DNA from 3 places in the Bifidobacterium hominis genome. Region 3 is predicted to be linked to each of the others. Evidence: riboswitches for the same ligand, from Rfam matches in the RefSeq annotation. Region 3 holds a riboswitch; each other region holds the start of a gene.
What was found. A riboswitch is a leader RNA that binds a small molecule or an ion and turns the genes downstream of it on or off. The one in region 3 is predicted to bind thiamine pyrophosphate.
Positions count from the first base shown of each region.

Region 1: another riboswitch for thiamine pyrophosphate. It lies ahead of thiM (hydroxyethylthiazole kinase); the one in region 3 lies ahead of thiC (phosphomethylpyrimidine synthase ThiC).
Region 2: another riboswitch for thiamine pyrophosphate. It lies ahead of tenA (thiaminase II); the one in region 3 lies ahead of thiC (phosphomethylpyrimidine synthase ThiC).

Region 1 covers NZ_JBBMFR010000006.1:107,827-112,061, reverse strand. Annotated here, with positions in the region: gene WMO36_RS05810 (type IV pilus twitching motility protein PilT) at 1-1,903, shown strand, start outside; TPP riboswitch at 1,994-2,102, shown strand; gene thiM (hydroxyethylthiazole kinase) at 2,093-2,962, shown strand; partial or broken gene WMO36_RS05800 (thiamine phosphate synthase) at 3,092-3,838, shown strand; gene thiD (bifunctional hydroxymethylpyrimidine kinase/phosphomethylpyrimidine kinase) at 3,913-4,235, shown strand, end outside.
Region 2 covers NZ_JBBMFR010000002.1:68,851-73,085, forward strand. Annotated here, with positions in the region: gene WMO36_RS01710 (energy-coupling factor transporter ATPase) at 1-719, shown strand, start outside; gene WMO36_RS01715 (hypothetical protein) at 713-880, shown strand; gene WMO36_RS01720 (YhbY family RNA-binding protein) at 912-1,217, shown strand; gene tenA (thiaminase II) at 1,343-2,110, opposite strand; TPP riboswitch at 2,103-2,213, opposite strand; gene WMO36_RS01730 (glycosyltransferase family 2 protein) at 2,330-3,343, shown strand; gene ppgK (polyphosphate--glucose phosphotransferase) at 3,587-4,235, shown strand, end outside.
Region 3 covers NZ_JBBMFR010000002.1:281,325-285,559, reverse strand. Annotated here, with positions in the region: gene thiC (phosphomethylpyrimidine synthase ThiC) at 1-1,893, opposite strand, end outside; TPP riboswitch at 2,097-2,198, opposite strand; gene WMO36_RS02705 (GNAT family N-acetyltransferase) at 2,374-2,937, shown strand; gene WMO36_RS02700 (sugar O-acetyltransferase) at 3,162-3,800, shown strand; gene WMO36_RS02695 (autorepressor SdpR family transcription factor) at 3,944-4,234, shown strand.

The DNA.
Region 1 (4,235 bases), on a different contig from region 3:
GGAGATGGAACGGTTCAAAGACGATTTGGAACTTGATATTTCATTCTCCATCGGCGATCTGCTGCGATTCCGCGCCAACGTATACCGCGACCGTTTGGGCGTGTGCGCGGCATTACGAACCATTCCCACGGAAATCAAAACCGCGCAGGAGCTTGGTCTCGACCCGCATATCGCCGATCTGGCGTTACTGCCGCGTGGACTCGTGCTCGTATGCGGTCCGACCGGCTCCGGCAAATCCACCACGCTCGCCGCGATTGTCGACAGAGCGAATGCCGAACGCGCCGACCATATCATCACCATTGAAGACCCGATCGAATTCGTGCATCAACACAAGCGTTGCGTGATGAGCCAGCGTGAAGTGGGCACCGACACCAAAAGTTTCGCGGAAGCGCTTAAACGCGCGCTTCGTGAAGATCCCGACATTATCGAAGTGGGCGAGCTTCGAGACCTCGAAACCATTTCCACCGCGTTGACCGCCGTGGAAACCGGCCACTTGGTGTTCGCCACCCTGCACACGCAGGACGCCGGTTCGACCGTGGACCGTCTGATCGACGTGTACCCGGAAAATCAGCAGCAGCAGATTCGCGTGCAGGTGGCCTCCACTCTGCGCGCGGTGGTCGTGCAAACCCTGATTCCACGTGCCAGCGGGCATGGCCGCGCTCCTGCCACCGAAGTGATGATCAACACTCCGGCCGTGGCCGCGTTGATTCGCGGAGGCAAGGCGCATCAGATTCGTACCGTGCTGCAATCCAGCGAAAAGGAAGGCATGCATACGCTTGACCAAGATCTGGCGAGACTCGTCAACAAGGGCGTCATCACCTTCGAAGACGCTCTTGCCAAGGTGCAGGTCCTCGAGGAATTCGAAAAACTCTGCGGCGCCTTCAACACCTGGCTGGTAATGCCTTCCGAGACGTTGTTCACTTCAACCCTGTCGGATGGCAATATGCAGTTCATCGCTCTCACGCCAAGCGAGCTGTTTATGCCGTGCGTAATGTCATGCCTGATGTGGTGTTTTCTTATTCAGATTTGCCTACGCCGGAAAACCGCATCATTGCTGCTCACCACATACTTGGGTATAAGCGTTGCGTTCACCGCGCATCTTTCCATGCATCATGCGGGAATCATCTTGGGATTCTTCATCGCCATTCTCGCCATCGATTGCGATATCGAAAAAAACAATTCCAACGATTGGCCTCAGTGGATCCGTAATCTCAACAACCGTGTTATGACTCTTCTTGGACCGAAGAAAACGGAACGGTATCTCCGTTTCTTCAAAATCCTCGGTCTTATCTTCATGCTTGTCAGCGTGTATTGGACGGCAAGCGCCAGTATTTGCGATATTCGGTACGACTATTCGTCTTCCCGGGCGGTAGCGTCTTTTATCAAAACCAACCATTTGGAGCAATACCGTTGGATGGCAGGCTGGACACGCGTCAGCAAGAACGACACCGCTTCCAATCCAGAAATCAACAAAATCATCGACAAAGGCGGATATTGCGGCGGCACCGACTGCATCGACTACACTTCTTGGTACGGCAGCACCCTTATCGATTCAGCCCCTTACTTCGACCATACGCTTCTTGCCAATGCATACAAGGGACGAAGCTATTCGTCGTGGGAATGGTGCGTTGACCCCTATGCGGGAAAGAAAGACATCGAAACATGGAAATCGTGGGGCGAACCCGAATTCTACGACACTCTGTATCAGCCATTTTTCTTCTCCGACCTTGGTTACGACAGAAACCATTACACGAAAATCAAAATCGCCGAAACCAAGACACCTTGGAAAAGCACATGGTCGGAAGGCGCCTGCGAAATTTACGTGCGCAACGACATTTACGAGAACGTATTGCATTCGCCCGATCCTGGAATCGACTGGCCCGACGGCGCAACGCGCAGATAACAAGTGGACCGGCATCCAACTGGAACGTGTCGATTGTTCGTTTATGCAAAACGTGCCACTGTCAGCACCTTTGTATAGGTTAGATATGTTATGTACATGCAGGGGGGCTTCCGGCGAAAGCGGAAGCTGAGATAGGCAAATGCCTGACCCTTTGAACCTGTTGGTTAGGACCAACGTAGGGAGCAGACAATGGGCGATGACTCATATGCAGCTGCATTGCGTGAACAGATTGCGCAGGCAGTAAACGACGTACGCGAAACCACACCTTTGGCACAGTCGTTCACCAATTTCGTAACGATGAATCTTGTGGCCAACGCGCAGCTGGCCGCCGGCGGCACCGCAGCCATGAGCTTCCTGCCTGACGACGTGATCGACACCGCGGAAATCGCCGGATCGAACTACATCAATGTGGGCACACTCCTGCCGTTCTTCAAGGACGCGCTACCGGAAATCGCCTACAAACTGCACAAGAACGGCAAGACGTGGGTACTTGATCCGGTCGCCGCGGGCATCGGCAAAACCCGTACCGCCATTCTCGAATCGTTCCGCACATACCCGCCGACCATTGTGCGCGGCAATGCGAGCGAAATCATCGCGCTCGATGCGATGTGGGGTCTGGCACAGCATGATTCCACCGTTCCCGGCACTCGCCCGGCAGGCGTGGAAGCCGTCGACGAAGTTGATTCCGCCGTTGACGCGGCCAAACGAGTGGCTCGTCATCTTGCGAAATACTCCCCTGTTGGAGCCGGCGCGGTGGCCGTTTCCGGAGCAGTCGATCTGGTGACTGACGGCGAGCGCGTGTTCCGTTTGCCCGGCGGCAGCGCGATGATGACGAAGATCACCGGCGCCGGCTGTTCGCTCGGCGGCGTTACCGCAACGTATCTGGCCGTGGCCGAACCGCTTGTCGCCGCGATTTCGGCATCATTGCTGTATAACAGGGCTTCCGAAATCGCCGAAGCGAAATCGTCCGGTCCCGGATCTTTCCAAGTGGCGCTGCTTGACGCGCTTTGGAACGTCACCGCCGAGGAAGTCGCCGCTTCCGAAATCATCATCGACTAGGCCTTGCCGAACCCTGCATGGTATTCGGCATATCATGCAGGGTTCGGCAATTGCGTATGTGGAAAATATGGACGATTGCCGGTTCACATTGTAGGTTTTCTGAATCACTTACCGAGAAGGGTTGATTATATGAACAATTATTCATATGCATCGATGCGCGATACATTCGATATGAGCGCCTACTTTGTGGTCGGCCCGCAGGATTGCAAGAGCCGTACTATTACCGGTGTGATTGAGGATGCGTTGCGCGGGGGTGCAACGTTCATCCAGCTGCGAGCCAAGAACACCGACGCGAAAGACATCACCAGCATGGCACGCGATATCGCGCAGGTTATCGAGAACAACGGCAAATCCGATTCCGTGGCGTTTGTGATCGACGATCGCGTGGATGTAGTTTGGCAGGCACGTCACAAGGGCATCAAAGTTGACGGCGTGCATATTGGGCAAACCGACTTGGAACCGCAGGAAGCCCGCGCGTTGCTTGGGGAAGATGCCATTGTGGGCTTGTCTGCCGAAACGGAAAGCCTGGTGAAGCTGATCAACGGGCTGCCTGCCGGCTGCATCGACTACATCGGGGCCGGCCCGTTGCACGTGTCCACCACCAAGCCGGAAGCTTCCGTTGGTGGCAACGATGGTTCCGGGCATACGCTCGACGAGGCGCAGATCAATGCGATCTGCGATGCGAGTGATTTTCCGGTTGTGGTCGGCGGTGGAGTGACCGCCGACGATATGGAGATGCTCGCACATTCGAAGGCGGCCGGCTGGTTTGTGGTGTCGGCCATTGCCGGCGCAAGCGATCCGGAAGAGGCGACCCGCAATATGGTTTCGCGATGGAAGGCAGTGCGCGGTGATGCAAAGCATGGGCACGTACTGCGCAAATAGCAATCACGGATCACGAATATTTCAGAACTTCGCATCATAAGCAAGCAAAAGCAAGTAAGGAGTCATTCATGACCAGCACTTTGGCACCGGTATTGAGCATCGCGGGATCGGATTCCTCCGGTGGTGCCGGCATTCAGGCGGATTTGAAAACCATGCTTGCCAATGGCGTGTTCGGTATGACCGCCATCGCGGCGCTGACCGCGCAGAACACCACAGGCGTGACCATGGTCACGAACACTCCTCCGGAAATGCTCGCCGCGCAAATCGACGCAGTATTTGAAGATATTCCGCCGGTCGCGGTGAAGATCGGCATGGTGTCGAGCGTGGAGCTCATCAACGTGATCGCCGACCGTCTGATTGCGCATGATGCCACGAATATTGTGCTTGATCC
Region 2 (4,235 bases), 210 kb from region 3:
CGTTGGCGATCATGTTCTCCGCGTTCGCCATCAGATCCTTCTGGCAGTTGCTTGTGGCCGCACTGCTGACCGGCATGATCGTTGCGATATCGGGCATCGGCGTGAAACAACTGTTCAAATCGGTTCACGTGTTCCTCGCATTGTTCGTGTTCTGCGGACTGCTCAATATGTTCTTCGTGCGATCCGGCAACGTTCTTACGAACATCGGGCCGATTCCAATCACCGACGACGGTGTGCGTATCGCCATACTGTACGCCTGCAGATTCGTCGTGGTCATTATCGTCGGAGCGGTATTCCTTGCCACCACCACGCCCACGGCCATCACCGACGCATTCGAAGCGTTGCTCAAACCTTTCGCAAAATTAGGCATGCATGCGCAGGAGATCGCGTTGGTGATGAGCCTCGCATTGCGGTTCCTGCCCACGTTAGGAAGCGAAGCGAAAGCCATTGTGGATGCGCAATCAGTCCGAGGCGGCAGCATTGAAACGGGAACATTCGTGCAGCGGATCAAAGCGATGACCGCCATTATCATTCCGGTATTCGCAGGAGCGATACGCCATGCCGATAATCTCAGCCTTGCACTCGACGCACGATGTTACGAGGAAGGCATCATGCGCACGCACTGGCGAATCATGCGGATCGCCAAACGTGACATCGCCGTAGTCGGTGTGGGTGTGTCATACATTGCCGCATTGACCCTGATCGCTGGACTATGCTGAGCATTCCGGACGGGCATGGCGCTCCACTGATCGTATTGGAAAGCGAAACCGCCGAAGAAGCACGTCTGAACACGCGCAGGAACATCGAAAACGGTGTGAACGCCATCAAAGGCGCGGGAGGAGTGATATGCAAGGTTTTACTGCCCTCACGCTACTCTTAAGCAAGCATCATAGATAGGAATGGAACAAGTTATGGCATTAACCAAGAAGCAGGTCAAGCAGTTGCGCGGCCTGGCCACCAAGCTCAATCCGCTCATCCAGGTCGGCAAGAACGATTTGAGCGAAAACGCCATCAAGCAGGCGGACGAGACCATCGAAAAGCGTGAGCTCATCAAATGCTCTGTGCTCGATGGATCCGGACTGACGGCTAAGGAAGCAGGCGAGGGGTTGGCCGAAGAACTGAATGCGGAACTCGTACAGGTTATCGGCAACCGTTTCGTGCTCTATCGCCGCTCCCATCGCGATGATGTGGAGCATATTCGTCTCGTACGCGAATAAAGCGGGAAACTGACGCGACCAAACATAACAGGGCGGGTGCTTTCTGAAAACCAATCAGAAGGCACCCGCCCTATTGCAATGAAAATAAACAATCGGAAGTCAGGAAAACATGCGATGGAGCGGTGTCAGCGCTCCTGATTCCATTCGGGCTTCCACGTGTACTGCATGTCGTACGCGCTGGCCCAGAACATGTACTCGTTCTCCACGCCGGTCACGAAAATGTCAATCAGCTCGCGCTTGCGCTCTTCGCTCGCGTCGGCTACCAGTTTCTCGATATGTTCGAGCAGCCACACGGAATCCTGCCAGAACTCGTCGGTCTTATACATGTCGACCCAGCTTTTGTACGGATTGTCGTCAAGCGTGTCGGCAAACTCGGCGGCAAGACGGTAACCATAATCCGCATACACCCAGGCGCACGGCAGCACGGCCACAAGAATGTCGAGAATATCCTTGCCATAGGCGATGGAAAGGATATTCGACGTGTAGGCACGCGCGAAGGCCGACTGGCGCACATTGTTCATCTGCTCTTCGGTGATGCCATAGCTGGCCAAGTAGGAGCGGTGTACTTCGGTCTCGACCTGCAGGGCGCCGTTCTGCACTTTGAGCATGAACGCCATGATTTCAGGGTCGGTGGCCTTGGCTAATCCCAAAGCGTGCACTCTGGCGTAATCGTTCACATAACGAAAATCCTGCAGCAGATAGAAGGCGAAACGCTCGCGTTGCAGTGTGCCTTCGCCAAGCTCGCGGATGAACGGCTGCTGGTAGCCTTCCTCCCAAACCAGGTCAGCAGCCTTGCGCATGCGCTGCGCGAACGGAGGAAGATTGTTGCGTTGGATGCCTTTGGCGGCGTCGAACTCATAATCGAAATTGGTTGTTGATGTCACAGCAGTCATTAGACATGCCTCCCTACGCTGGTATTAACCATCAGGTTCAAAGGGTTCAGGCCTCACTTGGCCTATCTCAACCCGACAAACACGGGTTCCCCTGCATTACGCCGTACATTATGGCAAAGCCGTCCGAAATGTGCAAGAGCCTGTCCGCCGAATGGAATCGTGCCGCATGATGCGAACACAGGCGATGTTCGGTTGAGGGCGAGTGCAAGAATAGAACGTATGACTGAAAAGCAAGTTGCGAAGAACACCATCGAAAAGCTGGCTATCGTCGTGGTGACATACAAGCGTCAGCAGCTGCTCGCCACCCTGTTCGAATCCATCGAAAAACTCACTGTGGCACCATGGCGTATCGTCGTCGTTGACAACGAGCACAGCGATGCGACCCAAGGCATGGTCGACGATTTCCGTGAAGCGGTCACCGCGCAGTGGGGCAATACCATCGCCGACCAGTCGGGCAACGAAAGTCGCGTGGTGTATGCACCTCAATCCGACAACCTCGGCGGCGCAGGCGGATTCTCCGCAGGTGTGAAGAAGGCATATGAGCTGGGATCCGAATGGTTCTGGGTGATGGACGACGATGTGGCTGTGATGCCCGAAGCCATCGAACGACTCGCCAAGTGGACCGGCAGCCATGATGTGATCCAAGGCAGCCGATACGACTATGACGGCGGTCCGTTCTACTGGCAATACGATTTCATCATTCCCCTCGGCATCCCCAATCCGATCGCTCCGGCCGCATTCGGACGCCCCGGCTACCGCGTGATGGACACCCTGTGCTTCGAGGGGGGTCTGTTCCGCCGCAACATCGTCGAACAGATCGGCTTGCCGGATCCGCGTTTCTTCATCTACTGGGACGACACGATGTACGGCTACCGCGCCAGCAAAGTCACCAACCCGATCGTGGTGCCTGACGTGATCCTGCGCCGCACTCGTGAAATCGGCAATTGGGATATCGCCGGCGTGCGCCAGCTCAACTCCACCTCTGACATGAACCGTTACCACATCATGCGTAACCGAGGCTACATGGCGCGCTATTTCATGGCGTTCGGCGATTACCGTCCGCTGATGTTCGGTCTGGGTACGCTGCTGACCGCCGCCAAGGAAGTCATCCGTCTGGTGATGGTGGACCGAGAGCATGTGAAGACCGGCTTGGTGCAGATAGCCAAGGGTTGGTGGGATTCACGCAAGCTGTTGCATGATCCGGATTGGAAGCCGATGCCGCCGCTCAAGTGATGCGGTTGCGCCGTCTTCAGACGGTCATCTTCTTACGATTCGCCCCATGCCGATGCGTTGAGTTGACATGGGGCGAATCGTTTGCAGAAAAAAGTTGCAGAATGAATCATTTCATTGCGAAAAATTATGCAATCGTATTCACCATTTATGCTTTTTCGGCGCGTTTTGGGGCATGGGGCGAGTTACTATGGCGCTTACCGGTTCGATAACACCCACTATGTACCTTGATAGGAGAGGTCGAAGATGATTGAAACTGCACAGGCGTTTGGCGTTGACATTGGAGGCTCCGGCATTAAGGCAGCCCCGGTTAACCTCGAAAAGGGCGAGTTTGCCGAACCGCGTCTGAAGATTCTTACCCCGGAAGTTTCCACTCCGAAGGCCGTCGGTGAAATCGTTCGCCAGCAGCTCGAGCATTTCGAGGTTCCCGAATCCGCTCCGGTCGGCATCGCTTTCCCGGCGCCGATCCACGTGGGCGAGAAGCTCGGCTACATGGCCAACCTAGACCAGTCTTGGGTCGGCGTGGACGTCACCGAAGTGTTCTCCGAAGCCTGCGGACGTCCAGTCACCGTGGTGAACGACGCTGACGCGGCAGGCCTTGCCGAGCAGCAGTTCGGCGCGGCCAAGGGCCAGGATGGTCTGGTCGTGGCAACCACGCTGGGTACCGGTATCGGCACGGCGCTGATTTTCAACGGTGAACTCATCCCGAACACCGAGCTTGGTCACCTGGAACTGCTCAAGGGCAAGGGCGACGCCGAAAAGTACGCGGCATCCTCCATCCGTGAAAAGCTTGATATGGGCTACAAGAAGTGGGCCAAGCGACTGACCAAGTACTATTCCCTGATGGAGTTCTACTTGGATCCGCAGCTGTTCGTTGTCGGCGGCGGCGTGTCTC
Region 3 (4,235 bases):
CACATCGTATTTGGCGAAGATTTCACACAATTCGTCGAAATGCGTATACAGGAAGCTTTCCTGATGATGCTGCAAACACCATTCAGCCATAATCGAACCGCCACGCGAAACGATGCCCGTCATGCGGTTCGCCGTCAATGGCACGAAACGCAGCAGCACACCGGCATGAATCGTCATATAGTCCACACCCTGCTCGCACTGCTCGATCACCGTGTCGCGGAACAGTTCCCAGCTGAGCTTGGAAGCGTCATCCTCCACCTTTTCGAGTGCCTGATACATTGGCACGGTGCCGATCGGCACGGGGGAGTTGCGTAGAATCCATTCACGCGTAGTGTGAATGTCGTTGCCGGTAGACAGATCCATTACGGTGTCAGCACCCCACTTGGTGGCCCACGTGAGCTTCTCCACCTCCTCGTCAATAGACGAAGTGACCGCCGAATTGCCCATATTGGCGTTGAGCTTGGTAAGGAACTTCGAGCCGATGATCATGGGCTCAGCCTCAGGATGGTTGATATTGCAAGGCATGACGGCACGTCCTGCGGCCAGTTCGCTGCGCACCAGTTCCACGCTGCAATGCTCGCGTTCCGCTACATAGCGCATTTCCGGCGTGATGATGTTGTGGCGCGCGTACCACATTTGCGTCACCGGATGATCCTTGGCCTTCATCGGCTTATGCTGGCGGCCGCGCCATTCCTTGGAAGCCTTGCCACGCTTGATGGCGCGTTTGCCGTCATCTTCCAGATTGCGTCGACGTCCCTCGTATTCTTCGACGTCACCGCGGTCAAGAATCCAATCCAAACGCAGGGGAGCGAGTCCCTCTTTCGGATCGCATTTCGGTCCTTCGGTGTTGTAGTCCTTGAATGGCGCGTTCGGTCCGACGCCAGGAGTGTCAGACAGTTTGATTTCGGTGTATGGCACTTCCAGATCGTAGGAGCCGAATTCGTTTTCGAAATGTACCGGCGTGGTTTTGCGGATATGCGCTTTGTCGCGCTGTTTGGACTCGCGTGCGGCAATGTCGACGCGCTGCTGCTTGGCGAGCTTGGATGCGGCCTTGGCTTCCTTCGCATTGGTGAACTTCTTTTCACCGGATGCGCCGTCGGCTGCGTTGCTAGGGCTGATTTCCGCTGTGTTCTGGGCTTTCATGCGCGGTGCGTATCCGTGCTTCGTGTCGCCACGTACGGCTTTCCAACGCGTTACCATATCGCGGGTTGTGGCTTCCGGATCATCGGCTCCTGCAATCGCGGACACCACGAACCAGCCTGCCGCCTTTGAACGCGCCAGCATTTCCATATCATCTGCGGTCACGCCACCGCCTACCACTACCGGAAAACCACTGGCTGAACAAATGGTGTTGATCTGCTCTTTGTCAAGCGTGCGACCGGAACCGTCATTGCCACCTACGGACGCTTCCGGCTTGGTGACGGAAACATGCAGCGGCGCCGCACCGATATAGTCGATGCAGCCATTGGGCAATTCGTTGATGAGTCTGACCAGGCTTTCTGTCTCCGCCGACAATCCCACGATGGCGTCTTCGCCGAGCAGCGTGCGGGCTTCACGCGGTTCCATATCGGTCTGTCCGATGTGCACGCCGTCAACCTTGATGCCTTTGCTGCGGGCCTGCCAGACCACATCCACGCGGTCGTCGATCACGAATGCCACGGAATCTGACTTGTTGTTGTCTTCGATGATTTGCGCGATATCACGCGCCATGTCGGTAAGGTCCTTCGCGTCGGCGTCTTTGGCGCGCAGTTGGATAAAGCTTGCGCCCCCGCGCAATGCGTCATCGATGACGTCGGTGATCGGTCGACCTTTGCAATCCTGTGGGCCTACCACAAAATAGGCGCTCAGGTCGAAGCTGTCTCGCATCGACGCATACGGATAATTGTTCATGATTCCCCCTTGATTATGCTGTTTTGGGTTGGGGAAAATTTGATTCCGTCAGTAAATGGATACGCTGACATGCCTCGTATTCTTGGATACACGGGATAGAAAGCGAAATTACGCTTGATGATTTCGCGATGCAGGTTGTTTTGCCGACGCGTCTGTTGCGTTGACTTTTACGGATGCCGATTGACGCTGGAAATGCGTGTGCACGATGACGCTCATTCTTCGCTCCCTACGATGGTGTTAACCAACAGGTTCAAAGGGTCAGGCATTCGCCTATCTCAGCCCCGTTGAGGAGCCCCCTGCTTTAGGTGTTGGCTACGAACCTACGCCCTGCACTGGACGTAGCCTTTCGCCGAAGCCCATAGGTGAGTCAGACCCGTCGTCACTTTCGCATGCATCGTCTTCATCCGTATCACGCCCCACCGCGCATCTCACGGCAAAACTCTCCTTGCAGGCTAAGCTATACCTCAGTTCAATGCATTGCGTATGAAAGAGGTTGACTACATGTTGGAGACGGAACGGCTGACATTGAGGGCTTGGACTGAAACAGATGCGGAAAGCTTGTACGTCTATGCGAAAGATCCGGATATCGGACCTATCGCGGGCTGGCCCGCACACCGATCGAAAGAAGAAAGTCTCAATACGATTCGTCATGTGCTCAATGGCAAGGAATGCTGCGCGATTTGCGAGCGCGGCAGCAATAACCCCATTGGCTCGATTGAGTTAAAGCTTAATGGTCATACGGGTATGACGGATCGTGATGATGAGTGTGAGTTGGGTTACTGGTTGGGCAAGCCTTTCTGGGGGAGGGGTTATATGCCGGAGGCAGCTAGGGAGATTATCCGTCATGGTTTTGTTGATCTTGGTATGAGTGCGATTTGGTGCGGTTATTATGATGGCAATCTGAAGTCGAAGCGGGTGCAGGAAAAGGTTGGTTTTGTCTATCATCACACGTGCGATGAGGTGCCGGTGCCTCTTATGCATGAGGTGCGCGTCGAGCATGTGAATATCCTTACCAAATCACGTTGGCAAATTTTGGCTGCCCGCTGATCGTGTCGGAAGCCAAGGCTGCAACAGGTTAACTGGCGATGTTTTGATGTGGTGATTGGGAGTTCAATGGCACTTACGGTCACACCGCCGAACATGCGAAATATTTCGCTAGCCGCAGACGATGATTGTGCAGAGGATTGCGAAAGGCATGCGGAATCACGGCATGAGTTGCGTTGAGTTCGTATATAATCGCAACGAGTGTGAATGACTGCAAGGAGGCTGCCATGACTGTGCCGCAACGAGTGCTTGACACTATGAATTCCGGATTGATCTATGCCTGCGATGACGAAGAGATGATCAAAGCGCAGCAGGAACAGATGGAACTACTGTACGACTTTAACGCGACCCGCCCCAGTCAAATGACGCAACGTATCGAAATTGCACGCCAACTGCTTGGCGAATTCGGCGAGGACGCCTATATCGAACCGCCGTTGCATGCCAATTGGGGATGCAACACGTATTTTGGTGCATATGCTTACGCCAATTTCAACCTCACGTTGGTTGATGATGGTGAAGTGCATATCGGCGAACATACCATGATCGGCCCGAACTGCACTATCGTTACCACCGGCCATCCGATTCGTCCTGACCTGCGCGAGAAGATCACACAGTATTCTCTGCCGGTCACCATCGGCCGCAATGTGTGGTTGGGCGCCAACGTTACCGTACTTCCTGGCGTCACTATTGGCGATAATTCGGTGATTGGTGCATGCTCGCTGGTTACCAAAGACATTCCCGCCAACGTAGTCGCATTCGGCCAGCCATGCAAGGTGTATCGCGAAATCGGCGAACATGATGACGTCTACTATTGGCGTGACCGCATGATTAACCCGCCCTACGATCAGCGGCACTCGGTTGCATAGACATCATCGTCCTCCTTCATGAACTTATGATTCGTCAACCGTGGTAAACGCGCGGGCGTGAATATGTATGTCCGGAGCATATATTTAGATAATTGTCTAAATAAGAAAATATCTAAATATTCAGTATCGTAAAGGAGGAATGCATGGCAGGAGAGGGGTTCAAAGCGCTCTCCGATCCCACGCGACGGCGCATTTTGGAATTGCTGCGCGAACGTGACATGACGGCCGGTGAGCTCGCGGAACAATTCAACATGAGCAAACCATCGATCAGCCACCATCTGACCACGCTGAAAACCGCGGAACTGGTAACCGACGAACGGCACGGGCAAAACATCATCTACAGTCTCAACACCACGGTGATGCAGGATCTGATCGGATGGTTCATGGGGTTCATGGACGGCAATGAAAACAATAAGCAAACGGACGGTCAATAAA